One region of the Halomonas sp. HAL1 genome, then DNA from elsewhere that is predicted to be linked to it. Evidence: predicted binding sites of a transcription regulator. Region 1 holds the regulator's gene; each other region holds the start of a gene.
The links. The regulator sigma-54, encoded in region 1, starts transcription at its own class of promoters, with help from an activator protein. The targets are predictions, from matches to a motif close to TGGCACNNNNNTTGCTNT.
Positions count from the first base shown of each region.

Region 2: a site for sigma-54 is predicted at 1,810-1,827, ahead of urtA (urea ABC transporter substrate-binding protein). Genes of this name have one in related genera too.
Region 3: a site for sigma-54 is predicted at 3,325-3,342, ahead of Q3Y66_RS13980 (DUF2126 domain-containing protein). Genes of this name have one in related genera too.

Region 1 covers NZ_CP130610.1:1,551,702-1,561,971, reverse strand. The annotation lists gene Q3Y66_RS07345 (ABC transporter ATP-binding protein) at 1-402, opposite strand, end outside; gene Q3Y66_RS07340 (KpsF/GutQ family sugar-phosphate isomerase) at 720-1,706, shown strand; gene Q3Y66_RS07335 (HAD family hydrolase) at 1,770-2,312, shown strand; gene lptC (LPS export ABC transporter periplasmic protein LptC) at 2,313-2,882, shown strand; gene lptA (lipopolysaccharide transport periplasmic protein LptA) at 2,894-3,403, shown strand; gene lptB (LPS export ABC transporter ATP-binding protein) at 3,415-4,164, shown strand; gene Q3Y66_RS07315 (RNA polymerase factor sigma-54) at 4,288-5,703, shown strand; gene raiA (ribosome-associated translation inhibitor RaiA) at 5,802-6,110, shown strand; gene Q3Y66_RS07305 (PTS sugar transporter subunit IIA) at 6,115-6,585, shown strand; gene rapZ (RNase adapter RapZ) at 6,675-7,607, shown strand; gene Q3Y66_RS07295 (HPr family phosphocarrier protein) at 7,653-7,922, shown strand; gene pmbA (metalloprotease PmbA) at 7,926-9,266, opposite strand; gene yjgA (ribosome biogenesis factor YjgA) at 9,375-9,896, shown strand; gene tldD (metalloprotease TldD) at 9,908-10,270, opposite strand, start outside.
Region 2 covers NZ_CP130610.1:3,996,097-4,006,366, forward strand. The annotation lists gene urtB (urea ABC transporter permease subunit UrtB) at 1-255, opposite strand, end outside; gene urtA (urea ABC transporter substrate-binding protein) at 348-1,709, opposite strand; gene Q3Y66_RS18545 (tripartite tricarboxylate transporter permease) at 2,125-3,627, opposite strand; gene Q3Y66_RS18550 (tripartite tricarboxylate transporter TctB family protein) at 3,682-4,164, opposite strand; gene Q3Y66_RS18555 (tripartite tricarboxylate transporter substrate binding protein) at 4,269-5,267, opposite strand; gene Q3Y66_RS18560 (response regulator) at 5,421-6,164, opposite strand; gene Q3Y66_RS18565 (sensor histidine kinase) at 6,217-7,893, opposite strand; gene Q3Y66_RS18570 (YdiY family protein) at 8,029-8,775, shown strand; gene Q3Y66_RS18575 (BCCT family transporter) at 9,078-10,270, shown strand, end outside.
Region 3 covers NZ_CP130610.1:2,950,582-2,960,851, reverse strand. The annotation lists gene Q3Y66_RS13980 (DUF2126 domain-containing protein) at 1-3,260, opposite strand, end outside; partial or broken gene Q3Y66_RS13975 (circularly permuted type 2 ATP-grasp protein) at 3,636-4,451, shown strand; gene Q3Y66_RS13970 (transposase DNA-binding-containing protein) at 4,417-5,487, shown strand; gene Q3Y66_RS20980 (transposase) at 5,391-5,975, shown strand; partial or broken gene Q3Y66_RS13965 (circularly permuted type 2 ATP-grasp protein) at 5,980-6,657, shown strand; gene Q3Y66_RS13960 (alpha-E domain-containing protein) at 6,662-7,672, shown strand; gene Q3Y66_RS13955 (putative zinc-binding metallopeptidase) at 7,677-8,732, opposite strand; gene Q3Y66_RS13950 (CoA-acylating methylmalonate-semialdehyde dehydrogenase) at 9,054-10,270, shown strand, end outside.

The DNA of each region.
Region 1 (10,270 bases):
ACCGCGCAGCCCGACCGCCTGCAGCTTAAGTAGCACTAGGTCGCGCACCATGGTATCGGGCAAATCAGTATGTACGCGTAACGGAAAGGCAACGTTTTCGAATACATCTAAATCGGAAAACAGCGCGCCACTTTGAAATAGCATTCCCATTCTCTTACGTAACGTAAATAGCGCCTTACGAGATAGCCGATGAACATCTTGCCCATCAATCACTATCCGCCCACGCTCAGGGGTCAACTGCCCGCCGATTAGCTTAAGCAGTGTGGTTTTACCAGTACCGCTTGGCCCCATAATCGCGGTTACTTTGCCGCGAGGAATCGTCATATTTATGCCGCGAAAAATCTCGTGATCGCCACGTGAAAAATGGAGGTCTTCAATTTCAATAAATGGAGCATCTATCATGGATCAGTTGACTCTTAACGAGGCGCACTTGGGTTAGCCATCATACCCTACTTGCGGCTATCGCGATTATAAAACAGTGTTTCTAAAACATTATCAAACATTGTACTATAACGCTACAAAACACGTCGGTACGCTTGAGTGTTTCTACTGGCCTACCCATTTATTGATAGCGAACCGGTAGCAGGCCGCCTTATCGTCAAAACGCACCCGGGCTAACGTCTCCAACTACTATCTCAACGACTGCCTATAAAGGGTGCCAAGATGTTATTCTTGGTGGTTACTACTTTTTATATGTTCAAGGATTAAGAGAAAACGCTATGCGCCAGCCTCTCGCTCCACCCAGCCTACTACGCGAAAGTGCATTGCGTACGCTGCAAATTGAGCAGGCAGCCATTGGCGGCCTTCAAGCCAAACTAGACGAAAGTTTTGACCGTGCCTGCGAGCTAATTCTCGCCTGCCAAGGCCGCGTGGTGGTGACCGGCATGGGCAAGTCGGGGCATATCGCAGGTAAGCTGGCGGCCACACTTGCCAGCACAGGCACACCAGCTTTTTTCGTTCACCCTGGTGAAGCCAGCCACGGCGATTTAGGCATGATCACCCGTTCCGATGTGGTATTGGCGCTGTCTAACTCGGGTGAAACCGCCGAAGTCACTGCGCTCTTACCGCTGCTTAAACGCCTGGGTACGCCGCTAGTCAGTATGACAGGCCGCCCCAACTCCACGCTGGCTAAACACGCTGATGCGCACCTGAACAGCGGCGTAGAGCGTGAGGCATGCCCGCTCGACCTGGCCCCCACCAGCTCCACCACGGCGGCGCTCGCCCTGGGCGACGCTCTGGCTGTGGCGCTGCTGGAAGCGCGCGGCTTTACCGCTGAAGATTTTGCCCTTTCCCACCCTGGTGGCAGCTTAGGCAAACGCTTGCTGCTGCGCGTTAGAGATCTTATGCACGACGGTGAGCGACTGCCCCAAGTCCCCCTGGGAAGCCCGCTGCGCGACGCGTTATTGGAAATCACCCGTCAAGGGCTAGGCTTTACCTGCGTGGTAGATAGCGATGGCCGCCTGGCCGGGGTATACACTGACGGTGACCTTCGACGCACGCTCGACCAGTTTCACAACCTGCGCGATGTCATCGTTGACGATGTAATGACCCGGCCGGGCAAGTGCATCGGCCCCGATATCCTTGCGGCGGAAGCGGTACGCATCATGGAAGAGAGCCGCATTACGGCGCTAGCAGTGGTTGATGAACAACAGCGTCCTATCGGGGCGCTACATATGCATGACCTGCTTGCCAGCGGCGTTATTTAAGACAGCGGCGTCATTCAGCAATATTACCGACCCGCTTTACGAATTTATTGATAAGGAGGTTCTATGACCTTACCTAATGCGCTACTTGATCGACTCCGCCGCGTGCGCCTATTAGCGTTGGATGTTGACGGCGTACTGACCGACGGCCGCCTCTACTTCCAGGCTGACGGTATCGAAATCAAAGCATTTCATACTCAGGATGGTCATGGGCTGAAGCTTCTCAAGCGAGTGGGTATACATGTAGCGCTGGTGACGGGCCGCGACTCTCCCATGGTGAGCCAGCGCGCCGCATCACTGGGCATCGACCTGGTCCATCAAGGCTGTGAAGACAAGCTTGCCATCCTGCGCGGGCTTTGCCAGCGTCTCGATATAGAGTTAGAGCAGGTGGCCTACTGTGGTGACGACCTACCTGACTTGGCCGCTATTAAGCGTTGCGGCGTCGGCATTACCGTCCCTAATGCGCCCGATTACATGCATACCCACGCCGACTGGACCACGGAACGTCTAGGTGGCCACGGTGCCGTCCGCGAAATCTGCGATACGCTGCTTGAAGCTCAAGGGCACTGGAGCGCGGTGCTCGACACCTACCTGCACGGCCGCAATTAAATGGTTAAACGCTTTAAAGTACGCATCTGGTTAGCCGGACTGGTGATTGCCTTAGGGGCTTTATTGGTATGGCTTGACCCCCGCGGGCCTCAAGACATTAGCATCGATCCCGACGCGCAGGCTCAAGAGCCAGGCCACGTACTGGAAAATGCTGAAATCACCCTGTTCGGCGATAACGGCAACGTTATGCAGTCGCTAAAAACGCCGCGGCTTATTCATACGCCGCAGCGAAGCGAAACCTGGACGGAAGAACCTCAAGCGGTACTGTATGATAGTGAGAATCGTCAGTGGCTGGCTAGCGCCGAAGTAGGCACGCTCAACACTGTTACACAGGCCCTGCTGATGTCTGGCTCGGCCAGACTGATCGCCCCGGATGAAGGCTGGCAGCTTGATACCGAGCTATTGCATTATGATGGCCTTAATCAACATGCTTGGAGTGAAACACCGGTATTACTGCAGCAACCACCCCAGCAAATGAGCGCTTCACGTATGGACGCGTGGCTTAACACCAGCCAGGTCCGCCTAAATGATAATGTGCGCGGCACACACCCCCCGGCCACGCAACCTTAAGAGGAGCCGCCATGAAAGCCATTATTTATACAGCCCTTTTCTCCACCACTCTTTTTGCCCTCACGATGCCGTTATCGGCAATGGCCCAAACGTCACAACAAGCCCCTGTAGAAGTAGAAGCCGACCGCTTAGATCTGGACCAGCGGGCGGGCACCGCCGTTTACACCGGGGATGTAGATATTCGCCAAGGCGAAATGCAGTTGCGAGGCGAACGGGTAGAGATCGAACGCAACGAGGCTGGCGAACTATCGAAAGCGACATCCACCGGCGAACGCGCCTACCTGCGTCATCAAGTTGAAGGCCAAGATGGCCCCACTGAAGGCTGGGCGCGACGGATTATTTATCACGTCGCTGAGCGCCGCGTAGAGCTGATTGACCAAGCCGAGCTGATCCAGCTCGAGGATACGTTCACCGGCGGGCGCCTTGAGTATTTTATTGACCGTGAAGTGATTCAAGCACGCTCTGACGTTGACGGCAGCGAGCCCCAGCGCATACGTATGACCCTTCAGCCTGAACAATAGGGAGCCAAGCCTTGGCAACTACAGACACTGCGCCAATCAAAACCCTATATGCCCATCACTTGGCCAAAAGCTATAAGCGACGTCGAGTCGTTAAAGACATCAATTTAGAGATCTCCCAAGGCAGCATCGTGGGCTTACTGGGCCCTAACGGCGCGGGCAAAACCACCTCGTTTTATATGATTGTGGGGCTGGTGAAATCCGATGCTGGCAAAGTGGGTATCGACGATGTAGATCTAACCCGCGCCCCAATGCATGAACGCGCTGCGGCGGGTATCGGCTACCTTCCGCAAGAAGCGTCTATTTTTCGTAAATTATCGGTTGCCGATAATATTATGGCGATACTCGAAACACGCAAAGAACTCAGCCGTAGCGACCGCGAGCAGCGCCTGGAAGCGCTACTTGAAGATTTTCACATTACCCATATTCGCGACAACCTGGGCATGAGCCTTTCAGGCGGTGAACGCAGGCGTGTGGAGATTGCTCGCTCACTGGCGACAGAACCCGCATTCATTCTGCTGGACGAGCCCTTTGCTGGCGTAGACCCCATTTCGGTGGGCGAGATCAAAACCATTATTCGGGCATTAAAGCAGCGCCACATCGGCGTACTGATTACCGACCACAACGTTCGCGAAACCCTGGATATTTGTGATATCGCCTACATCGTGGGCGATGGTCAAATCATCGCCAGCGGCTCTCCAGCCTCGATACTCACTAACCAGAAAGTGAGGGAGGTTTATTTAGGCGCTGATTTCCGCCTCTAGCTTATTTTTCACTTCTAATTAGCGCTCTACAACAACTTTACTACCAATGGCATGCTTATTGCACTTGCACCTGAGACCTACTCGCACTAGGGTGGAGCATTCTGATTAACGAGTGGTTCTCAGATGGTCATGAAAGCTTCTCTTCAACTGCGCATGGGCACACAGCTGACCATGACACCTCAGCTGCAGCAGGCCATTGCCCTGTTACAGCTATCAACGCTGGACTTACGTCAAGAAATTCAGCAGGCCCTAGATGCCAACCCCATGCTGGAACAAGAGGATGAATTTGGCGAACAGGCTGTCAGCGAGCCCAAAGAGGAAGAGTGGTCAGAGAGCATTCCCACCGAGCTCTCGGTAGATAGTGACTGGTCTGATACCTACCAAGATATGGGCAGTCACGGTGGCACCAGCAGCGAAGGACCTGATTTTGAGCGCCAAGCGGCTGGCCAGAGTCTTCATGGGCACTTGCTGTGGCAGCTAGCCATGACTGATTTTGGCGCGCGAGAGCAACTTGTCGCAGAAAGTCTTATCGACGCGTTAGATGCTAATGGCTATTTAACTCAGCCGCTCAACGACATACGTGAAGGGCTTCGCGCTCAAGGTATCGACGGGCTTAGCCAGCGCGAAGTAGAAACCATTCTGCTTAAGCTTCAGCAATTTGAGCCAACAGGAATATTCGCCCGCGACCTGCGGGAGTGCCTGATGCTGCAGCTGGCCACTCTTCCCGATGATACGCCGTTGCTGGTTCCTGCCCGCCGCTTAGTACGGCAGTTTCTGGAAGCGCTCGGCAAAGATGACATGCGCTTACTAAAACGCCGCCTGGGACTCGATGATAACCAGCTGGCTGATGTCATTCTCCTCATTCGTAGCCTTGATCCACGCCCGGGCAGCGCCTATGGCGATACCGATGATAGTTATGTAACGCCCGACCTGGTCGTACGCCATGACCACGAAGGCTGGCACTTAGAGCTCAATCCTGAGGCATTGCCAAGGCTGCGCATTCAGCCCGACTACGCAAGCTTAATAAAGCGTGCGGATAAAAGTCAGGACAATCAGTTTTTAAAAGAACACTTGCAGGAAGCACGCTGGCTGATCAAGAGCCTCTCTAGCCGCAACGATACGCTACTGCGCGTTGGACGCGAGATTATCACCCGGCAAATTGGCTTTTTAGAACACGGCGAAGAAGCCATGAAGCCGCTCATATTGGCCGATATCGCCGAGGCCGTGGAAATGCACGAATCGACTATTTCCCGGGTAACCACTCAGAAATTTATTCATACGCCTCGCGGCGTATTTGAACTCAAATACTTTTTCTCAAGCCAAGTCAGCGGCCAGGATGGAGACAGCCATTCAAGCACCGCTATCCGCGCTCGGCTTAAGAAATTGGTTCAAGAGGAGCCGCCAGGCAAGCCGCTTTCTGATAGCCGCTTAGTCACGCTATTAGGAGAGGGGGGAATTCAAGTAGCGCGTCGAACGGTGGCTAAATACCGTGAAGCCATGGGCATTCCCTCCTCTAGCGAGCGACGTCGTTTGCGCTAGCACAAATCAACGTTTTAGGGAAACTCTCGACAAGGGCTTTGCAACGCGGCAAAAAGGGTTACAATCGAAGTACAGTCCGATGGATAAGGAGTACGTCAATGCAAGTTAATATCACTGGTCATCACGTAGAACTGACTGACGCCTTGCGTGACTATGTCAACGAAAAGCTTGAACGTGTAGAGCGCCATTACGACAACATAACCACGGTGCAAGTCACCTTATCTGTGGAGAAAGAGCGCCAGCAGGCCGCCTGTACACTGCACGCAGCAGGTGCTGATTTACATGCGGAAGCCCTAGACAGTGATATGTACGCCGCTATTGACGCATTAGCGGACAAAATTGATCGGCAACTCGTTAAACATAAGGAAAAAGCACAAGCTCGCGCCCAAGGCGCAGGCGTGCGTTAATTCAATGACGTTGGAAACCATACTCCCCCCGGAACGGGTTCTCTTTGACGTACCCGGGGGCAGCAAAAAAAGGGTGCTGGAATTTTTCAGCACCTTTATTGCCCAAAATATCCCCAGTCTGGACAGCCAAGAAGTGTTTAGCCGTTTAATTGGCCGTGAGCGCTTAGGCAGTACCGGGATTGGTAACGGCGTGGCTATTCCCCATGCGCGTAGTCCTCACTGCTCGGCCCCGATTGCTGGTTTTTTAAAACTCGCAGAAGCGATTGATTTTGATGCTATCGACGGCGACCCGGTGGATCTGGTGTTTGTATTGCTAGTTCCAGAAGAGGCTGATGACACACATCTCTCTCTGCTCGGCCAGGTAGCTACCATCATGAACGATGCGGATACGCGTCAGAAACTGCGTAAAGCAGGCAGCCAGCGCGAACTACTTGAGTTGCTTACCGCTAAAATTCGTGAGCAAACAACCTCCTGAAAGCCTAAACCTGCCAAGCGGTACTCAACGGCAGGTTGTTTTGCGCTCGCCACCCTTAACGCAGCTTGATCAAAGCAAAGAGAGACTCTATGCAACTTGTGATCATTAGCGGCCGCTCTGGGTCAGGTAAATCTATCGCCTTACAAGCGCTTGAAGATCTTGGCTACTATGCGATTGATAACCTCCCTGCCATGTTGCTGGGGTCGTTGGTGGACGAATTACGCGACCAGGGCGACCGCGCCCATTTGGCGGTCAGTATTGATGCCCGTAACTTGCCTGGCGCCCTGGCACGACTGCCCTCTTTATTAGAGGATTTGCGGCAACGTAAAATTGATTTTCAAGTGATCTATCTGACCACTGATGCGCGCATCTTACTTGAGCGTTACTCCGCAACACGGCGGCGGCACCCGCTGACGCGCGATAGCGAAATGACGCTTGAAGAGGCTATCAATAAAGAAGAAGAAACGCTGCTCGACATTCGTGATCTAGCCGATTTATTGATCGATACCTCGCGGCTATCAGTTCACGATTTGCGTCGTCGCATTACCGACCAAGTCGCCCATCAGCGGCGCGACAAGCTCACGCTGACGCTTGAGTCGTTTGGTTATAAGCGCGGTGTACCGTTGGATGCTGATTTGGTTTTCGACGTGCGCTGCCTGCCAAACCCATATTGGGACCCAACGCTACGCCAATTCACAGGCCGCGATGCGAACATAGTGGCCTTCTTAAGCGGTTATCCTATCGTAGACGCCATGACTAACGATATTCAGGCTTGGCTTGAGCGCTGGCTGCCCGCTTACCAAGATAGCCAGCGTAGCTACATGACTATCGCGATTGGCTGCACCGGTGGGCAACACCGCTCGGTCTATATGGTCGAACAGCTAGCAGAGCGATTAGTACACAGTATGGGCGAAATTCAATTACGTCATCGCGAGTTAGGCTTGCAGTACACATTAAATGAACAGCTAGCTGCTCCGCCCGCCAGCACATCCCAAACCGACGAGCAGCAAGCAACTTCTTAAGCGCTTCTATCCATTAATGACACCACTCGGCGAAAAGGAACCAGGGTGCCAGAAAGAATTCTCACACTTACCAATCAACGCGGCCTGCATGCACGCGCGGCGACCAAACTGGTAAAATGCGGCCAACAGTTCACGGCGACAATACGTGTTCAAAAACAGCAACAGGTCGCTGACGCCGCCAACATCATGTCACTGCTGATGCTCGCCGCCCCTTGCGGTACCGAGCTAACCATCAACGCTGAAGGCGATGACGCCGAACAGGCGCTTGATGCTATTCAAGCGCTGTTCGATGCTCGTTTTGAAGAAGATCAGTAGCTTTTAATCTCCCGCTACGGTCATGGCATCAATTAACCAACTACCCGTGTGAACACTGCCACGGGTATCGGTGTCATCGCCAATCCCCACTAACCCGGCAAACATCCGCTCCAGGTTCCCGGCGATCGTAAACTCCTCGATCGGGTACTGTACTTTTCCATCCTCTACCCAAAACCCTGCAGCGCCACGTGAGTAATCACCGGTCACGCCGTTAACGCCCTGCCCCATCAGCTCGGTTACCCAAATCCCCCGGCCCATCTCTTTTAATAGACTGTCACGGGATTGCAGTGGTGCCACCAAACGCACATTTCGTGCCCCACCGGCATTACCCGTGGTTTGCATACCCAGCCGACGAGCGCTGTAGGAAGAGAGCATATAGCTGGCAATGCTACCCTGATCGATAAAACGATTATTACGGGTTTGCACGCCCTCGCCATCAAACGGCGAACTCGCTGTGGCACCGATTTCCATTGGACGTTCTTCAAGGCTGAACCAATCGGGAAACAGCGGCGTGCCAAGCCGGTCACACAGAAACGAGGCTTGGCGATATAAAGCACCACCGGCTAAACCACTCAGTAAATGACCAATCAAGCCACTGGACAGCGACGGGTCAAATAGCACTGGAAAGGTACCCGTGGGCGGACGTTTTGCGCCGAGCCTGCGCAGCGTACGCTCGGCAGCTTCGCGCCCTACTGCAGCGGGGTCGCGCAGTGCCTTGGGATCACGTGCAGAAGTGTAGTCGTAGTCGCGCTGCATACCGCTCGCATCCTGGGCAATCAGCATGCATGAAAGAGAGTGACTACTGCCCTTTTGGGTGCCTAAAAAGCCGTGGCTATTAGCATAAACGCGCACGCCTTCGCCACTCGAAAGTGATGCGCCATCCGACTGAGAGATACCGTCAACATCACGCCCCGCCTGCTCGCAAGCAAGCGCTAGCTCGATCGCCTCATCGGTTGTGAGTGCCCAGGGGTAATGCACTTCCAGATCGGGTAACTCGGTGGCCATCAACGATGCATCGGCCAACCCGGCGGCCGGATCTTCTCCGGTATAGCGGGCAATCGCCAGCGCTTTTTCTACCGCAGCCTGGATCGAGGCACTGCTAGCATCCGTTGATGAGGCACTACCTTTACGCTGGCCTACGTAAAGCGTCACGGCGATGCCCTGATCACGGGATAACTCAACCGTCTCAACTTCACCCTGGCGTACGCTAACACCTATTCCCTGATCGACGCTTGCGCCTACTTCGGCAGCATCCGCGCCCAAGCGCTTTGCCAACGCTAGCGCCTCTTCGGCCCGCGCGGTTAGTAACGACTGCTGCGCGGATGCATCAAATGCCTGTGCCATATGGCCTCCTTTCTCAACCGAATGTCTCCAAGAGAATGTCTTCGGCGAATCAATGTTGTACTCGCAGCTGGTATAATGCCGCAACGAATTTTATCTGTGAGCCACACTATGCGTAAGCAACGTCCCGACCCCGTTGAAGTAGAAGAGCAGGAAGAACGCCCAAGCAAGTCGCAACTCAAACGCGAAATGCATGCCTTACAGGCACTTGGGGAAACGTTAATCGCTATGCGACCGGCAGAGCGCGCCCGCTTTCCCCTTTCTGACGATATGCTGCGCGCTATCGAGGAAACCTCGCGCATTCGTTCTCATGAAGGCCGCCGCCGCCATATGCAGTACGTCGGCAAACTTATCCGTAAAGAGGACCTCGCCGCCATCCAAGGCGTGTTCGACTCCATTGATCAAGAGCAGGAACAGCGCGACCACGCGTTTCACCGTCTCGAAAAATGGCGTGAACGCTTAATTGACGAAGGCGATGATGCTGTTGACCTGTTCATGGCGGAGCATCCCGATGCGGACCGCCAAACGCTGCGTCAATTAATTCGCAACGCCCAGCGGGAGCGCGAGCAGGGCAAACCACCGACCAGCTCGCGTAAGCTCTTCAAACACCTTCGCGAAACCTTAGCGCTTTAAAAAAAACTTTTTTAAGACTGCGTGCCGCCAACGGTCAGCTCATCCAATTTGAGGGTAGGCTGGCCGACACCGACCGGCACGCCCTGCCCCTCTTTACCGCACACGCCAATACCAGTATCCAACGCCATATCATGACCAATCATGGATACCCGCTGCATCGCTTCTGGGCCGTTACCAATTAACGTGGCTCCTTTCACCGGCGCCGTTACTTTGCCATCTTCAATGAGGTAGGCTTCGCTGGCGGAGAACACGAATTTACCCGAGGTAATATCCACCTGGCCGCCGCCAAAGCTGACCGCGTAAATACCGCGCTTTACGCTTTTGATAATATCGCTAGGCTCATCCTGACCAGCCAGCATGACCGTATTGGTCAT
Region 2 (10,270 bases), 1.8 Mb from region 1:
ATCTTCGGTACGCTGCAAGCGACCATCCAGCAAGGCCTGCAGCCAATCACGGGCGCGCTCGTCGTCGCTTTGCAAAATAGCGGTAATGGCTTCGCCTTTGGCGGTGTAGGACTCAACGTCCAGTGCTTCTAAAAGCTCAAGTGCAGCACTGTCGTTGTCAGCGCTGCTGGCGGCGTCTGTTGATTGTGCCTGCGCGGTAAGGGTGACACCCAACAGCAGGAAGCAGAGCAACGCCAAGGAAAGGAAACGCCTCATGGGGTTCTTCCTTTGGTTATCTAAGAGGGAAAGATAGCGTGCTCCTTGCCGCGCCAACTATTAAAATCACGGCGCGGCAAGGGGGTTATGTTTTACTCAGCGAGTGCCGCTTCGGCTTCTTCTGCTGCGGTGCTGCCGCCGCACGAGCCGTTAACGACGTTGAAGTTGCCGCATTCCATCGGCTTGCGCCAATCGGCAATCAGGTCACGCGAGCCAGGCAGGTAGTCAGACCAGGCGTCGCCCGCCACGGTAGACGGTGTCTGCCAAACGATATCGAACTGGCCGTTGTCCTGAATTTCACCGATCAACACCGGCTTGGTGATGTGGTGGTTGGGCATCATCGCCGCATAGCCGCCGGAAAGGTTAGGCACGGTGACACCAATAATGGCGTCTTTAACCGTGTCGACGTCTGTCGTGCCCGCTTTGCGAACCGCTTCGGCCCACATGTTGAAGCCAATGTAGTGCGCTTCCATTGGGTCGTTGGTCACGGCCATATCGTCGCCGGTGTACTCAATCCAGGCATCGATAAAGTCGTAGTTGTCATCGTTATCGACGCTCATGAAGTAGTTCCATGCCGCCAGGTGGCCCACCAGCGGGCCGGTATCAATACCGGTAAGCTCCTGCTCACCCACGGAGAAGGCGATGACCGGAATATCCGCAGCGTCGATACCCTGATTGGAGAGCTCGGTATAGAACGGCACGTTGGCGTCGCCGTTCACTGTCGAGATCACCGCGGTCGGTTTACCCTCTTCACCGAAACGGCGAATTTCGGCCACGATGTTCTGCCAATCGGAGTGACCGAAGGGCGTGTAGTTGACCATGATGTCCTCATCCGCGATGCCGTGTTCATCCTTGAGGAAGGCTTCAAGGATACGGTTGGTGGTACGCGGATAAACATAGTCGGTACCCACCAGCGCAAAGCGCTCAATACCCACTTCGTTGATAAGGTATTCAACCGCAGGAATCGCCTGCTGGTTAGGCGCCGCGCCGGTGTAGAAGACGTTTTCAGAGGACTCTTCGCCTTCATACTGCACCGGGTAGAACAGCAGCCCGTTGAGTTCCTCTACGACGGGCAGTACGGATTTACGCGAAACCGACGTCCAGTTGCCGAAAATCACGTCCACTTCTTCCTGGTCTAGTAGCTCCCGGGCACGTTCGGCAAACAGCGGCCAGTTGGACGCAGGGTCAACCACCACGGCTTCTAACTGACGGCCCAGCAAACCACCGGCTTCGTTCTGCTGCTCAATAAGCATTTCGACGGTGTCTTTGAGTACGGTCTCACTAATCGCCATGGTGCCGGAGAGTGAATGCAGGATACCGACTTTGATCGGGTCATCGTCTTGGGCGATGGCCTGGGTGCTGGCCCCCATGATGGCAGCGGTGAGTAAGGCGGTCGCGAAACGACCACTTGAAAGGAATCGGTGCGGGTGTGTCGAGCGTTTGAGAGTGTTCATTGTTAATCTCCTTGCACCCCTTATGATTGGGGCTTGATGGTTGGCTTCGCACTTGGGGTTGTTGTGTTAGCTCCCCCAATACGTCCACTAGCCATTAACACCTGCAAGGGATGCGCCAGATTGGCACAAAGTTATCTTATAGCTATCTAATCAGCTACTTAATAATCATCAGAAAATCTCGACGCTCACCAAACGCACCAAAATAAAGCGCAGAAAAGCAGCTAAAGCACTCTTCCAATGCACCAATAAGATTCAGCGCACCAATTAAGTACTCGAGCTTTTAAAATACACAACAGCAACCCATTGATTACTTATCAGTTACAGAACCACTCTTTGTTACCCGTTAAAAACGGAAATAAAAAAGGAGCCTTGGCATTACCAAGGCTCCTCGCTATTCACCCTTTAAGCAGTGGCGTTAAACAGCCACGTCGGGTGGAACTTTCTTACGGCGTTTTTTCAGCAACGGCAGACCAAGCGACAGCAGGGCGACTACCAGCAAACCAAGGGAGATGGGCTTGTCGATAAAGGTCATCCAGTCGCCACCAGAGATCTGCAGCGCGCGACGCAAGGACTCTTCCATAATGTTGCCCAAAATCAGCGCTAGAATCAGCGGCGCCGCGGGGAAACCAAACAGCCGCATCCCCAGGCCCACCAAGCCAAAACCAAGCAGCAGCAATAGATCAAAAATGCTGAAGCTCATACCGTAAACGCCGATCATGCAGAAGATCAAAATCAACGACAGCAGCAATGGGCGGGGCATATCGAGAATTTTGGCGATGTAGGGAATCAGCGGCAGGTTAAGTGCCAGCAGGAAGATATTGCCGATATACATACTGGCAACCACGCCCCAAAACACGTCCGGACGCTCTGCAAGCATCATCGGACCGGGGTTAACGCCCATGACAAGCAATGCGCCTAACAGGACAGCGGTAGTGCCCGAACCCGGCACCCCCAGGGTTAACAGTGGCACAAAGGAGCCCGTACAGGCAGCGTTGTTGGCTGCTTCTGGCGCGGCCACGCCTTTGATATTGCCGGTACCAAAGGTGTCACCATCTTTGGCAATGCGTTTTTCCATGCTGTACCCAAGGAACGAACCGATGGTCGCACCCGCGCCTGGCAGTACGCCGGTGAAGAAACCCAATACCGAACTGCGACCAATCGGGCCAGCGATCTCTTTCACTTCGCTTCGGGTCAATTTCAGTGAGCCAATCTCATTGCGGGGCGCCTCTTTGCCACCGCCACCACGCAGCAGCATGTAAAAGACCTCGGCAAGGGCGAAAATACCCAGCGCCACGACCAGGAAGTCGATGCCATCAAGCAACTGCACTGAACCGAAGGTAAAGCGCTCAGTACCGGTCTGCATGTCGATACCGATAATTGAAATAATCACCCCCACTACGGCGGCAATTAGTCCTTTCACCAGGGACTTATCCGACAGCGAAACAACAGCGGTTAAGCCCAGTACCATTAAGGCGAAATACTCGGAAGGACCGAAGCTCACAGCTACTTTCGACAGCAGCGGGGCGATCAGCATTAAGAAAATAACGGAAACGGTACCACCGATAAACGAAGCGTAGGCGGCAATCGCCAGCGCTTTACCCGCCTGACCTTTTTTAGCCATCGGGTAGCCGTCAAAGGAGGTCGCCACGGTTCCTGCCACGCCAGGAGCGTTGAGCAGAATCGAGGACGTAGAGCCACCAAAGATAGCGCCGTAGTAAACCCCTGCCATCAGGATCAAGCCCGACGAGGGCTCCATGGCAAAGGTGATGGGAATCATCAGGGCAAGTGCACTGATAGGCCCCAGGCCCGGCAGCATGCCGATAATGGTGCCAGCAAACACGCCGGCAAACACATAAGCGATATTGATCGGCTCAAGCGCGATGCCAAAGCCGTACATCAGATTATTGAAGGCTTCCATGGGAATTGCTCTCTCAAGATATGCAAGCGGAAAGACCTGCTAATACGGCTTTGTTTAAAAAGGCAGCACGCCAGTGGGCAGGTAAACATCCATCACCCGCGTCATAGTCAAGTAGAGCGCCAGCACCACCCCGAGTGACGTGGCGAGGTTAACCCCATGTCGGCGATAGCCGTAGTAGGCCGTCAGTCCAACGCATAGCAGCGTTGAGGCGAGCACAAAGCCCAACGGCACCAGCAAAAACGCATAGGCGGCAATCGCCAGCGAGGTCACGATGACTCGCGCCCATGGTGTCAACAGCATGGGACCTTGGGTGGCTTCTTGATCTATCTCATCGGCCCCGGCAATCGGAGTGGGTTTCTCAAAAAACAGAAACACCGATAGGATCAGCAGCGAAAAGCCCAATACTTTAGGAAACAGGTCAGAGTCGACCGGGCGCGGCAGCGGAAAGGTGGGAATTTGCCACGCCATCGCGATATAGCCAGCGGCCAATACCGCAAATACCAGTGCTAACCACTGATTGGTATTTAAACGAGTCATAGGAGTCTCTCCGAAGGAGCCAACGCGCCTTACGTAGCTAACGTATATCATTAACTACGTAAGCCCCCAGCCGCACCTGGGCGGCTGGGGGGACAGGCGTGGCGTTACTGACGCAGTAGGCCAAGCTCGCTCAGCACATCGCTGAACTGCTCTTGCTGCTGATCTAGGAAGGCGCTGAACTCTTCGCTGTCCTGATAGGCATCGATCCAGCCCAACTGGTCACTTGCTTCGCGCCATGCTTCGGTTTCCAGCATTTCGGCGAACAGGTCTTCGTAGTAGGTCACGGCTTCTTCAGGCATATCAGGAGCGCCCATCACACCGCGCCAGATATCGAAGGTGTAGTCGAAGCCCTGCTCTTGATAGGTGGGCACTTCACTCAAACCGGCGCCCAACCGCTCTTCAGACGAGACGCCCAACGCACGCAGCTGGCTGCCTTCACCCAGCTGGCCTACTGCTTCACCCGCGCCACCAACGACGGCTTCGATATGGCCGCCCATCAGGTTGGTCATGGCATCGCCACCACCGGAGAACGGAATGTAATTGACTGCAGAAGCTTCCATACCCGCCGCAGAGGCAAGGCCTGCAATGGCGATATGATCCATAGAGCCCGGTGCACTACCGCCGCCAACGCTTAAGCTGGGGTCTGCTTTCAGCGCATCAAGCAGGTCTTCTAGGTTTTGATACTCGGAGTCTGCCGCGACCAAGATGATTGAGTAGTCGGTGTTAATCCGCGCGACCGGGGTAAAGTCGGTGTGGTCATAACGTGAGGCACCCGCCAGCGGCACTAAAATCATCGGCGGGCTGGTGGCGAACAGCTTGTGCGGGTTGCCACTATCGCGGGCAACTTGGGCCCAGGCTACGGCACCGCCGCCGCCAGGTACGTTGATCGCAGCAAAGCTTTCATCGGCCAGCTCTTCCTGCTGAATCACCCGTGACATGGTGCGAACCAGGGTATCCCAACCACCACCTGGGTTAGCCGGGGCAACGAATTCGATCGAGCGTTCGGGCGTCCACTCTTGCGCCTGGGCAACAGTACTCATGCCAGCAAAAGCAGCGAGGGGTAGCGCAAATACCGATAAACGCTTGAGGGTAAGCGACGTCATGATGGCGTTCTCCACGTGTCAGTGTTGTTGTGTGGGGCGTCTTATTGTGAGACTGCACGCCGCGAACGTTAGAAGACCGTCACCCTGGCCGACAAGCTTGTGCGCATAAAAAACAAAAAGTTCTTTATGCGCATTTTGTTCACAACCACTTACTTATAACGACTCAAGCCACTCGTGTGCTGCTTCTAACAGCCGATAGCGACGCTCGGGCCGGCCTACGTCGCCATACCCCAGTTCGGCACTCACGGCCTGCTCGGCAACCAGAAACTCCAAGTAGCGGCGGGCGGTTGAACGACTCGCACCCATGGTGCGCGCCATCTGCATGGCGGTGAGGGAGTCTGGGGCGTCAGCCAAAGCATCAATCACCCGGCGCAGCGTGAGGCGGTCAATGCCTTTGGGTAGGGCTTGAGAAAGAGTTTGGTTTTTAGATCGCGCCGATTCACCCGGCTGTAAGCGCGCCAGCACGTGATCCAGCTCGTCTTGGTTCATCTCGGCACGGTTGGCCAACGCCTCACGCTCGCGTCGAAAGCGCGTGAGCATTTGGGTCATCCGCGCGGCCTCAATAGGCTTGATAAGATAGTCGAACACCCCACCGCGTAGCGCTTCGCTGATGGTTTCCACTTCCCGGGCGGCAGTGACCATAACAATATCCACATGCACATAGTCGCGGCGAATCGCCCACAGCAGCTCTAATCCCTCAACGTCCGGAAGGTAAGCATCCAATAAAATCAATTGGATGTTGGCAGCATGCTCCGCCATGATCGCTTTAGCTTCACTGCCATTGCGTGCCATACCCACTACATAAAAACCGTCGCTCTGCTCAATAAAGGCCCTGTGGATATCGGCAATGCGAAAATCGTCTTCAACGACCAAAATGCCGTACTGCCCATCAGACATTACCTTCCCCCTAGCCGTGGTGGTCACTGTTTTTAAATTGTTGTTGAGACGGTTATTGATATGGCTGCGCGCATAGCGAACGGTCGAGCACGGCAATAAAACAGGCGCCTCCCAGCTCACTCTCTTCTAGCGTCACCGCGCCACCATGTTGGCGACAGAGCCTCGCTACCAGCGCCAGGCCTATGCCCTGGTGCTTGCCGGTTTTGGTAGAGAATCCCTCCTGGAAAATCGACTCAGCAAACTGGGCAGGTACCCCTGGTCCATTATCTTCCACTTCAATCAGTAGCTGTTCGCCCAAATCAGTAAAAAATAACCGCACTTTGGGCTCTTCACTCTGCCCATTCAGCGCGGCGTGACAGGCGTTGTCCAGTAAGTTCCCCACCACGCTCATCATCACCTCTTGACCGGTAGGCGTTAGCGGACAGGAGAGCGAGCTTTGCTCGTCAATTTCCAGCGCTACGCCAAGCTCCCGCGCGCGGGTGAGTTTACCCAGTAGCGTACCGCTAAGCACGGCGTCAGCCACATTGCGTATTAAAAAGCTCATTTGCGCCTGGGCACGCTCGGTTTCCTGATGGATCAGCGACAAGGCTTCCTCGGTACGCTGTAACTGCAGTAATCCGGAGATGGTGTAGAGCTTGTTGGAAAACTCGTGAGCCTGGGCACGCAGCATATCCACGTCACGGCTGGCCTGGGTTAGCGCCTGAGAGAGATCGACTATCTCCCGACGGCTACGGAAGGTGGCCACCGCCCCTTCGATCTCACCCTCGTGCAGAATCGGCACCCGGTTGACCACCACCGGATGGTCGCCCAACCACATCTCCTGGTCGAACTCCTGCTCGCCGCGCCGGAGCACTTCCAATAACCGTGAGTTGGGCACAATTTCACGGATAGGTTGCCCCAACAGCACATGCTCGTCATCTAAGTTGAGAAAGCGCCGTGCTTGCTGGTTGACCAGCGTGATATGTCCTTCACGGTTAACCGCTAAAATGCCCTCGTGAATCGACTGCAAAATGGCCTCTTTTTCCATCGCCAGCCGGGCAATCTCATAAGGCTCCAAGCCTAGAATGACCTTTTTGAGGTGCTGCGACAGCCAATAGGCACCAGCGAAGCCCAGGCAGATCATCAGCGCCACTAGTACCCAGCCAAAGCTGTTGTAGCGCGCCACGTCCATCTCAACGCGATCCATCATGAAACCAACGGATACCAGGCCAATGATATTACCTTCTTCATCCCAGATCGGCGCTTTGCCACGCATGGCGGTGCCCAGTGACCCGGTCGCCTCAGAGACATAGAACTGGCCATGGATCAGCGCCTGATCGTTATCCCCTCCCACCATGGGTTGGCCAATTCTTTCTGGTACGGGGTGGGAGTAACGGATGCTCTGGGCGTTGCCTACCACGACATAGCGCGCCCCTGTTTCATGGCGTACTCGCTCTGCCAGCGGCTGGATAATATAAGCGGGATCAGGGATCTCGAAAGCGTTGATGATTTGGGGCATCGACGCCACTGTTTTGGCCACTGCCAGCGCGCGCTCGCCCATCTGCTGGCTAATAATTTCCGCCTTGCGGAGATTGAGATACGTGCCCTGTGCCAGTAGCATGCCCGCCAACAGCAGCCCGACCAGCAGCATTACCTGCAGTCGAAAGCTGCGTTTGTACCAACTGCGCCTTGCGCGGGTACGGCGCCAGCGCTGCAGGTCGGCCAATGTTCGGGGGCGTGAAACGCTCATAAAGAGACTCGGAATGCGTGAACGCACCATTATGGCACGCACCAGCAAACGACGTTAATTGCCAACACTCGTGTCATCGTTCGCTGATATAATACTTCGCTGCTAAAACCAAGGAGGGATGTAGTGGCTATTGTTGTGAGAATCGTTCGATGGATACTCTTGCTGGCCTGCTGGCCCCTGTGGTTAACCGCGGCTTATGCCAACCCGTTCTACGCCCCACCGCCTCCTCTGGATGATGCACCCGTGTTTAGCGGCGATGCAGAGCTGGGCTTTACCCACCTTTCGGGCAATACCAATAGCCAAACTCTAATTGGTAAAACGCGGCTGACATGGCTGACCGGCAAATTCACCTACTCCTTGCGTGGTGAAGTGCGCAATGTGAGTAAGGATAACGAAACCAGCGCCGAACAGTACCTGATCGCGGGACGCGAACGCTATGAGCTAGATGGCCCCCACTACCTGTTTGGGTTTGCCCGCTGGGAGAAGGATCGCTTTGCCGGTTACGACCAGCAGTTGTCAGCGATTGGCGGTTATGGGCGCCAGATTCTTGAGAATGACACCCATACGTTGTCGCTGGAAGCGGGCCCTGGCTATCGTCACGATCGACTGCGCGATTACGACGATGAGCGCTTGATGGTGACCTACACCGCGCTGGATTACCGCTGGGAATTTTCTGACTACGCCGATATCGAGCAGGAAATGTCCCTTGAGTATACCGACCAGAACACGACGTCCCGCTCGCTAACGGCGCTCACCGCTAGGCTAAATTCAAAGCTGTCGCTGCGCCTATCCCACGAAATCAAGCACAACTCGCAGCCGCCCGACGACACCAGCGAACGCACGGACAGTACCACTAGCGCGTCGCTGCTTTATCGCTGGTGAGCTTGGCGCTGCATGCCACCGCGCCAACAGTGTGCATTTGCACTCTTAAAACGCACCAAGATAAAACATATTAGACGTTGGTCTATATTGGCGGTATACTATGCACAGTTTCCTGTCCTCGCGCCATTCATTGAATGGCGCTTTTTTTTACCTAAAACTTCACTTGGCAAACCGCTACTTCCATTAAGGCCTGCTGTTATTAATGACTCATTTCATTCATAGAAGCGCGGCGTTAAACAACCTAAAACATTGATTTTATAGGCTTTTCAAACCTACCCCTTGCTCCCCATAAGGTATTTAACATGAACCAACCCAGCCCCAACGCTGAGGGTTCCCAGCGTTTTTCACTTGGCGATCCCATTGTGCTGATCTTGAGTATCGGCTTTATTGTCGCTTTTCTGGCGCTGTCGTTTTACGACGTAGCGCTGGTGGCGGATAGCATCAGCGCAGGCTTCGCGTGGACGGCGTTAGTGTTAGGTAGCTACTTCCAGCTACTACTTCTGATGACGTTCTTTATTGCCATCGGTTTAGCCATGACGCCGGCTGCAAAAGCGAAAATCGGCAATTTAGACGCACCAGAAATGAGCACGTTTAAATGGCTCTCGATCATTTTGTGCACCCTGTTGGCGGGGGGTGGCGTATTTTTTGCCGCCGGTGAGCCGGTTTATCACTTTGTAGTGACGCCTCCCGCCTTTGATAGCGAAGCAGGTACCGCTGAGGCCGTTTCTGGTGCGCTAGGCCAATCCTTTATGCACTGGGGTTTTATGGCCTGGGCGGTGCTGGGGTCATTAACCGCAGTGGTTCTCGCGCATGCGCACTACGTAAAGGGCCAACCGCTGCAACCACGTACGCTACTCTATCCAATATTCGGTGAACGCTTAATGCGTGGTCCACTGGGCGGTTTAGTCGACGCCTGCTGTGTGATTGCGTTGGTGGCGGGCACGGTGGGGCCCATTGGCTTTCTGGCCACTCAGGTTAGTTTTGGTCTTCATGAGCTGTTTGGCCTGCCGGAAGGCTATACCGGCCAACTGATTATTCTGGGCATACTTGCCAGCATCTACGTGCTCTCCTCCATGAGCGGCGTACACAAAGGCATTCAAATACTCAGCCGGTTTAACGTGTTGCTGGCGTTAGGTATTGGGGCAGTGATTATTGTCTTTGGCCCAACGCTGTTCCTGGTCAATAGCTACGTTTCCGGTATGGGCGCTTATGTCAGCGAATTCTTTACCATGGCGACCATGACCGCTGAGACGGCACCAGCGTGGTGGATGCAGTGGTGGACGGTGTTTTTCTTTGCCTGGTTTATCGGCTATGCACCGGTGATGGCCATTTTTGTGGCGCGTATTTCACGCGGCCGCAGCATTCGTGAAATGATTGTGGCGGTGGCGATTCTCGCCCCTATCGCCACTACCGTTTGGTTTACCCTGCTCGGCGGCTCGGGTATCTATTACCAGCTCACTGGCGTGATTGATTTAACCGAAGCACTTAATAACTT
Region 3 (10,270 bases), 1.4 Mb from region 1:
CTGGCACTAAAACGCCCCAGTCGACGGGCTTCGGCTTCAAACGCATTGACCGGGAAAGTGTCGAAATTACGCCCGGTCGGATGCACCACGTAATAGGTACAGCCCGCTACAGAGCGCTGATTCCAGGTATCAATTACATCAAATACCAGCGGTGCATGAATAGGAATCTGCGGATGCAATGCCGAGGGCGGCTGCCAGGCGCGGTAGCGCACCCCGGCGACTGCTTCCCCGTTTCTGCCGGTGGCTGAAAGCGGTACCCGGCGTCCGTTGCATGTCACCACGTAGCGGTCACCGCTCATGCCGCTGACTTTGACTTCCAGGCGCTCCACCGAGGAGTCCACATAGCGAGCCGTGCCGCCTGCCGAGGCCTCTTCGCCCAGCACGTGCCAGGGTTCGATGGCTTGGCGCAGCTCGATGTCTAGCATGGGCGTATGCAAACGGCCATGCAGCGGGAAACGGAACTCCAGGAAGGGGGCAAACCACTCAAGGTCGAAGTCGAAGCCGTGGTGGCGTAAATCGGCCAGCACGTCGTCAAGATCATTCCACAGGTAGTGAGGCAGCATCCAGCGATCTTGCAGTGCGCTTCCCCAGCGCACGGGCTTGGCGCGGTAGGGCGTTTTCCAGCAGCGCGCGACAAGGGCGCGGATTAACAGCATTTGCATCAGTCCCATGCGCGCATGGGGCGGCATCTCAAAACCGCGTAGTTCTAATAAGCCGAGTCGACCGCTGTCGCTATCCGGCGAGTAGAGTTTGTCGATACAGAACTCGGCGCGGTGAGTATTGCCGGTTAGGTCAGTTAACAGGTGGCGCAGTAAGCGATCGACCAACCAAGGTTGTACTACGTCACCTTCGGGCATTTGCTGTAACGCGATTTCCAGCTCATAAAGTGCTTCGTGACGCGCTTCGTCCACCCGCGGCGCTTGGCTGGTTGGGCCAATAAAGAGACCCGAAAACAGATAAGAGAGGCTAGGGTGATGCTGCCAATAAGTCACTAAGCTGGCGAGCAGATCTGGGCGACGTAAGAACGGCGAATCGTCAGGCGTCAGGCCGCCTAGCGTGACGTGGTTGCCACCGCCGGTGCCGGTGTGGCGTCCGTCGAGCATGAATTTTTCGGTGCCCAGGCGAGTTTCTCGTGCCTCAGCGTAGAGCCGTTCGGTTTGCGCGACCAGGGTTTGCCAGCTGGCCGCAGGCATAATATTCACTTCGATCACGCCTGGGTCGGGGGTGATCATAAAGTTTTCCAGACGCGGATCCCGAGGCGGTGAGTAGCCCTCTACCATCACCGGGCAAGCGAGCTCTTTAGCACACTCTTCAACCGTACTGAGCAGGTCCAGGTAGTGCTCTAAGCTGGTGAGCGGTGGCAGGAAAATATGCAGGCGACCATCCCGGGGTTCCACGCATAGACTGGTGTGAATAATGCCACTCTCGCGATCGCTTTCTGCCCGTGGCTGCTGCTGGACATCTTCGCCTTCAGGGTGCGATGGGCTGGGGTGGCTGGATCGCCCCAGGCGTTCGGCATCGCTGATATGCAGCTGCTCAGCGTTGCGCCGGGCGACTTCGCCGTGAATATCGCCCAACTCAGGGCGCGGTGCGAACAGTGATTCAGGCTGGGGCTGCTCATCTGGGTCAGCCCAGGGCAACGCCGAAAGCGGTAAGCGCAGCCCCATGGGGGAGTCGCCGGGCACCAGGAAAAGATGGTCGCGCTTGAGTGGCCAGCGGCCGCTTTCCCAGCGGTGAGCTTGGCTGATCGAGTGGCGCAGTGGCAGAGCGTAACCAACGACTTCGTCTAAGCCTTGTTCCAATAGGCGGGCTAAACGGTGGCGCTCGGCATCGTCTTTGAGGTTGGCTTCGCGTGGGTCAACGTTAACTGGCAGCGACTGCTCTTTCCAAAGGTAGTAGTAGGCATCTTCGTACGCCGGTATCCAGTAACGTTCGGCCACACCCAGCCGCTCGCTGAGTGCCTTGGTAAAGCGTTGCACCATGGTGTTATCCACGTGCACTTTCGGGGCAGCCTCCAGGCAGGCCAGCCACCGGGGGTCGCGCCATAGCGGCACGCCATCTTTACGCCAGTAGCAGGCCAGCGCCCAGCGGGGTAGCGGTTCGCCGGGGTACCACTTGCCCTGCTGCTGCTGAATCGCGCTGCCGGGGGCGTAGGCGGCCTGAAGGCGCGTCAGTAGTGCTTCGGCCCGCTCGCGCTTGTGCTCACCGAGCGCTTCGGTATTCCACTGCGGGCTCTCCATGTCGTCGACCGATACAAAGGTAGGTTCGCCACCCATGGTCAGGCGCACATCTTGCTGAAGAAGCTCGGCATCCACGTCGTCGCCGAGGTTGCAGATACGCTGCCACTGCTCATCGCTATACGGTTTGGTGACCCGTGGGTCTTCGTGAATACGCTCCACTTCCATGGTCACATCGAACGTGACTTCGCACTTATCCGAAAAACCGGTAATGGCGGCTGCGCTACCCGTGGTGGGGGTTGCGGCCAACGGGATATGGCCTTCGCCTGCAAACAGGCCCGAGGTGGGGTCAAGGCCTACCCAGCCTGCACCAGGTAGAAACACTTCGGTCCAGGCGTGTAAATCGGTGAAATCTACTTCTGTACCGCTGGGGCCATCGAGTGCTTTGACATCGGATTTAAGCTGAATCAAATAGCCCGATACAAAGCGTGCCGCGAGGCCTAGATGGCGAAAAATCTGTACCAGCAACCAGGCGCTATCGCGGCACGAGCCACTGGCCAGGGACAGGGTCTCTTCACAGCTTTGTACACCGGGCTCCAAGCGCACCAGGTAACCGATATCGTCTTGTAGGCGCTGGTTAAGTGCGACCAGGAAATCGACGGTGGTGGTCGGTTCGCGGGGCACGCCCTTGAGCCACTCCATCAAGCGCGGCCCGGACTCGGTGATTTCAAGATAGGGGCCCAGTTCCTGGCGCAGCGCTTCCGGGTAATCGAAGGGAATCTGTTGCGCAATGTCGTCCAGGAAGAAATCGAACGGATTAATCACCGTCATCGGGGCGATCAGCTCGACGGCGATGGTTAGCTCTTTACGCGGTTCTGGGAACACCACGCGGGCGTTGAAGTTGCCAAACGGGTCCTGTTGCCAATTTAAAAAGTGGTCTTCGCCGGAGAGCTTGAGCGAGTACGACTCAATATGGGTGCGGCAGTGGGGCGCCGGACGTAGCCGAATAACATGGGGTGATAGACGCACCGGGCGGTCAAAGTGGTATGTCGTACGATGGTACAAGGCAACGCGAATGGTCATGGGCCACCCTCAAGAGAACCGTTATTAACCGGATAGTCGGCTGGGTTAGGGAATAACCGAACGTTTCGCAAGTATCGTTCCACTTTTACTTTTTTGCAGCCGCTATATTAAGTAAGGCGTTTAACTAAAGTGGAAATGGCGTTATGCACCAACTTGAAGCCAACTGGCCGCACCAAAAAAAAGCATAAAAGGGGTTTGTTGGGCGCTGATGCTCTGCCAAGTAATGTTTGAGTAGTGTTTAAGTAAGCGAACGTTGAAATATCGCAAAAGATGGTACGTATTTTGCTCTCAATTGTTTGATTGTTTTGCACGCGGCAGGCCTACACTGAGCATTGAGGAAGTTGCCGCTTCCACCCCAGCGCCAGGAGAGCGCCCATGAGCCAAGTGAATTGGAATAACTATGCGTGTCGTGATTTTTACGATGAGCTGATGGCCGCGCCCGGTCAGCCACGCGAGTCAGCGGGTGAATTGTGCAACATGTTGGCAAGGTTTAGCGCAGAAGAGTTAGCAGAGCGGAAAACGGCGGCGGAGATCGCCATCCGTACTATGGGGATTACCTTCACCGTTTATTCAGAAGGGGCAATGATCGACCGTGCCTGGCCGTTTGATATTGTGCCGCGCATTATTCCCACCAATGAGTGGCGTAAAACCGAGGCGGGGCTCAAGCAGCGCGTGCAGGCGCTAAACTTATTTATTGATGATCTCTACCACGACCAAAAGGTGATCAAGGACAAAGTGTTACCCGCTGAGGTATTGGCGCAGTCGGTTAATTTTCGCCCTCAGTGTGTAGGCATTAATCCCCCTCACGGCGTGTGGGCCCATGTGTGCGGGTCAGACCTGGTGCGCGATGGCGACGGTACGCTTTATGTGCTGGAAGATAACCTGCGCATTCCTTCCGGCGTTTCTTACATGCTTGAAAATCGCAATGTCACTAAGCGAGTGCTGCCGGAGTTATTCGCCTCGGGCAAGATTTTGCCGGTTGATGATTACGTGGCGCAGCTTTACGACATGCTAGCGTCGATGTCGCCGCGCCCTGGCGATGACCCGCAAATTGTGGTGCTGACCCCAGGGATTTATAACTCTGCCTACTTCGAGCACGCCTATCTTGCCCAGCAAATGGGTGTTGAACTGGTGCAGGGAAGTGACCTGTTAGTGGATGACGATGATGTGGTGTATATGCGCACCGTCGAGCTTGCAATTACCCACAAGTCATCAGCTACATAAGCATACCGTTGATAAAGTAAAGCCCGATGTGTTTTTTTGGCTTCTCAGTTCGTTCGATATGATAAGAGGTATCAATATGGGACAACACTGGGTGAACGAGGAAATGACTGGCTGCGACTTGGGGGACGCGCGACTGAATCAAAGGTTGGCTGTCATGCTGGAAGCACTCGGTGATCGGCCAGACAAATCACTACCCACCGCATTCCAGGACTGGGCCAATACCAAGGCCGCCTATCGCTTCTTCGCGAATGAGAATGTCAGCGAGGACAAGATTTTGGAGGGACATTTTGCCGCCTCTGCTTTGCGCATCCAAGCCACCGATGGCCCCATATTGATCCTGCAGGATACAACCGAATTTTCCTTCAAGCGCTCGTCACCTGAGAAGATTGGTTTCATCAATGAATCAACCGGGCGCAAGATGAAAGAAGGACGGCACCTTAAACATACCGTCTGCGGGCTTTTAATGCACGCTAGTCTGGCTATCACAACGGAAGGGCTGCCCTTGGGCCTGACAGCTGCCAAATTCTGGACGCGGAATAAATTCAAAGGCACAGAAGCTCTCAAGCGCAAAGTTAATCCGACCCGCGTACCCATCGAGCAGAAAGAAAGCATGCGTTGGCTCGACAACCTGCAGCGTTCTACTGAGCTTGCAGGTTCACCTGAACGGTGCGTGCATATCGGTGATCGCGAGAGTGACATTTTTGAACTCTTTTGTCTGGCTCAAGATCTTGGCACTTACTTTTTGATCCGCAGTTGCGTTGATCGTCTCGCCGAGGAGGGAGGCACTACGATTTCTCAAGTGATGGCCGAGACTCAGGTCAGTGGAACACACGATATTCACTTTCGTGACAAGCGAGGCAATCAACAGCAGGCGACCCTATCGGTCAAGCATGCAAAGATGACAGTTTGTCCACCGATTGGAAAACAGAAAAAATACCCAAAACAGAAGCTTGGTATTATTTTTGCAGAAGAGAAAAACCCGCCCGAAGGGCGTTCCCTATAATCTGGAAGTTGGCCACTAACCTTCCCGTTGCCACTCACGCCGACGCAGTGCAAAAGCTTATTTGGTATTCACGGCGTTGGAATATCGAGACATTCTTCAAGACGCTGAAAACGGGTTGCCGCATTGAGGATATACGTCTCGCTACCGCAGATCGACTTGCCAACTGCATTGCGCTCTGCTGTGTCGTGTCCTGGCGAATATCATGGTTGACTATACTGCGGCGCCAATCCTCAACGACCTCTCCTGCAGCTGTTTTTACTGATATTGAAAGAGCTCTTCTCGACCGATCAATGCCGTCAAACAGACAAGGCACACGACGCGATACAGCTTTTTATATGACCGCTGTCGCTCGCCTGGGTGGTTATCTGGATCGCTCAAGTGATCCTCTCCCAGGATCCACCGTTCTATGGCGAGGCTTCATCCGCTTAGCAGATCTCGTTGCTGGATTCCAAGCTGCCAATCCAGATGCATCATCGACTTGTGGGTAATTGCAAGACCGTCGAGGGCATGCGCCGCGTGGATGTTATTTACCGCCGTGTTGATGATGAGTTTCTAGACCCGGAAGCGTTTAACCCTGAATCTATGCTGGGCGTGGCGGGCCTGATGCGCGCTTGGCGGGCGGGTAAAGTCGCGCTGGCCAACGCGCCGGGCGCTGGGGTGGCGGATGACAAGGTGGTATACGCTTTCGTCCCTGCGCTGATTCGTTATTACCTCGATCAGGAGCCGCTGTTGCCCAACGTGCCGAGCTACCTGTGCATGTTTGAAGACGACCGCCGCTATGTGCTCGACCACCTGGATGAATTGGTCGTCAAGCCCGCTAATGAGTCGGGCGGCTACGGCATGTTGATTGGCCCGCGCTCAACCAAAGAGACCCGCGATGAGTTTGCGCAGTTGATCAAGGCAAATCCACGCAATTATATGGCCCAGCCCACCCTGGCGCTTTCTACTACGCCTACGCTAGCGAATGGGTTGCCGCAGCCGCGCCATGTGGATTTACGCCCTTTCATACTCTCAGGGCCTGAAATTCATGTCACGACCGGTGGTTTGACGCGGGTGGCTTTGATAGAAGGATCGCTGGTGGTGAACTCTTCACAAGGCGGCGGCAGTAAAGATACCTGGATTGTAGAAACCGACGATAAGGCGGCAGCGGCCGCGGTGAAAGGAGCCTAACGCCATGCTGTCACGCGTTGCTGAGAATCTTTACTGGATGGCGCGTTATATTGAACGAGCGGAAGATACCGCGCGCCTATTGAGCGTTAACAGCCACCTTATGCTGGATTTGCCGGGACGCTTGCCGTTAGGTTGGGCCCCACTTATCGAAATGACCGGCAGCCTGGAAGCCTTCACCGCACGCCATACAGACTTCGATGAGCGCAATGTCGTACATTTTTTATGTGCCGATACCGAGAATGATATTTCGATTATCTCCGCCCTCGCCAGTGCTCGCGAGAACCTCAGAACCACCCGGGATGTGGTGCCTCGGGAGATTTGGGAGGAGGTTAATCAGCTCTATCTGAGCGTCGTCGACCATGCTGAACATGGCGTTAGCCCGCGCCGCCGCGATAGCTTTCTCAAAAGCGTGATTCGTGGTTGCCAAGCGTTAACGGGGCTCATTGAGGGCACCTTGAGTCATGGCCCGGCGCGTACGTTTATTGAATTAGGGCGCCAGTTGGAGCGGGCGGATATGACGACGCGCATTGTGGACGTGCGCTCTGCCAGCTTGCTGCCGCAAAACCCTGAGGAGCTGCTGCCATTTGAAAACCTGCAGTGGATGAGTGTGCTTAAATCACTCACCGCGTATCAAATGTACCGTCAGCAGGTGCGTTTACGCGTGCGGGGACCGGATGTGCTGCGCTTTTTGCTCCAAGACCCCAACCTGCCACGTTCGATTGCCTGCAGCCTAGAAACGCTAGGTCATGAGCTTACTTTGCTTCCCCGTCAAGACCGCCCCGCGGCCACGGTTTCGCTGGTTCGCGCGGACGTAGTCGATGCCGATATCCAAGCGCTTGCCCATTCGCCGAGCAAGCTGCATGCCTTTATCGACGAGCTGCAAATTGGCTTTGCCGCCATTCACGATACGCTGAGTGCGACCTACTTTGTGAATGACGACACTGTGCCCCGAGTGGCACAAACGCAGAGTCAGACGCAAAGCCAAAGCCACGCGGGGGACAACGACAACGATTGACGGGCTAGCGCTCAACAGGGCTGGCGGCTTGGATCAGTTGATGCAGGTACGCCAGCTTATCGCGCACGGCGGGGGCGAGCACCGTCGGCGATAGGTCGAGCAGCCCCATATCCCGGTTGAGTTCGTTCACCGCTAAGCCGACCTGATGAAAAGCCATCAGCATGCTGTCCAGGCTGCCGTCGTATTCGACATGGGTAATGCCCATGTGCAGTGCGGTATCCAGCACAGCCACCATATCCAAGTAATAGGCAAAGGTTTCGGCGAAATCCTCCCAGGGGTGCATGGTGGCGTAGGCAGAGATAAAACGCTCAGGCCAGTCGCTGGGAGCGCCCTGTTGGTAGTAGCGCTCTAACGCTTCGGCATAGCTTGGCCGATGGTGGTTGCCAAACACCGCACGACACGCCTCTTCATCGCGATCCTTTACCAGTACATCCCAATAATAGTGGCCAATTTCATGACGGAAGTGACCGATGAGCGTGCGGTGTGATTCGTTCATATCGACGCGCAAGCGTTCACGCTCAACGTCATCGGCTTCTTTGACGTTAATAGTGATATGGCCCGAGGCATGGCCGGTATACACCTTCTCTTGCTTCGCGGTAGAGCGCCATAACCCCTGGTCGGGGAGGGCGTCGGCCATAAATGAAAAGCTTAGCGGCACGTTAATAGCATCGTCTTTAGTGCCGTGTGGCAGCTTGAGTAGATCGAGGGTATGAAATAGCCGCCGCTTCGCTGCTTCAAGCGCCGCCCAGCGTTCACGATGACCTTCAATATTGAGGTCGGGAATTACCTCGTTATAACGACAGCAATCGCATAGGGCATCCGCTTGGCCGTGTTCCATCACCACCATGCGGTTACAGACGTTCTCAACGGCGTAGTTGTGGCACTTCATCAGCGCTGTATCGCAACCAGGGTGTGCGCAGCGATAGCCACCGTTGTCCAACGGCTCAATCGCGACAATATTGCTACAGACGGGGCACCAGCCGACGTCTGACTGGCAGGTAAGGCAGTGGGTGTTTTCATAGAAAAGTGGATTGCCACAGCGGCAGCTGAAGGTCTGCATCGTTAATTCCCTGTGCTTAAACACGTTATGCGTAGCGTTTGCCGTGAACGGTTTGAAAAGCCACGGCGCCCCTGATTAGCCGAAGCATAGCCAGCACGGAATAACAATGGAAAGGCTAATTGACGCCATACGGCAGATTTTGTTTACTCGTAGGATACTTGGTTGACGTTAACGTCAACTTGCTGCTATACCCTGTGTTCTTGCTTACCGCGATGCGCAGCCAATCACTGCTTTATGACAGCAATCACAGCCATAACAATTACAGCCATAGCCACAACCATCACAGCCACCACAACCAAAACTATAAACAGGAGCAACGTTATGTCCGTTCGCGAAATACCCATGTATATCAATGGTCAGCCCGTACCGTCGCAAAGTCAGGAATGGCGCGATGTGGTTAACCCCGCTACACAAGAGGTCGTTGCGCGGGTGCCGTTTTGCACCGCTGACGAAGTGGAGCGTGCCATCAGTAATGCTAAGGAGGCTTTCAAGGAGTGGCGTAAAGTGCCGCTTGGCAAGCGAATGCGCATCATGCTTAAGCTTCAGGCGTTAATTCATGACAATACCGCAGAGCTGGCGGCGCTGATTACTGAAGAGCACGGCAAAACCCTGCCGGATGCGGAAGGTGAAGTAGGTCGCGGCTTGGAAGTGGTGGAGCACGCTTGCTCGATTACCTCGCTGCAACTGGGAGAGCTGGCTGAAAACGCTGCCAACGAGGTGGATGTTTACACCATGCATCAGCCGCTGGGTGTGGGCGCAGGGATTACCGCGTTCAACTTCCCCATTATGTTGCCGTGCTTTATGTTTCCGCTGGCGATTGCCACCGGCAATACCTTTGTTCTCAAACCCTCAGAGCAAGACCCAAGCTCCACTATGCGCTTAGTCGAACTGGCTCACGAAGCCGGCATCCCGCCCGGCGTGCTCAATGTGGTACACGGTGGTCCGGATGTGGCTAATCAAATTGCTGACCATCAGGATATCAAAGCGCTCTCGTTCATTGGCTCTACCCACGTGGGTTCGCTGCTTTATAACCGCGCGGCGGCAGCGGGCAAGCGGATGCAGGCGATGATGGGGGCCAAGAACCACTGCGTGGTGATGCCGGATGCTAACCGCAGTCAGGCGATTAACAACCTGTTGGGCTCAGCCTTTGGTGCGGCTGGCCAGCGCTGCATGGCCAACTCGGTGGTGGTGCTAGTCGGTGAGGCACGCGAATGGCTAAGCGACATTGTTGAGGCGGCGCGGGCGATGAAAGTGGGGCCGGGCACCCAGTTGGATGCCGATTTAGGGCCACTGGTATCGCCGGCTGCTCGTGATCGTGTGCTGCGTTTAATCGATGCAGGCGAAAAAGAGGGCGCCAAACTGATGGTCGATGGTCGCAATGTTCAAGTGGACGGCTACCCCAACGGTAACTTCGTGGGCCCCACTCTGTTTTCGGATGTGACCGCGGATATGACCATTTACCGCGAAGAGATTTTTGGGCCTGTGCTGTGTGTGGTCAGTGTTGAAACCCTCGATGAAGCGATCGAATTTATCAACGC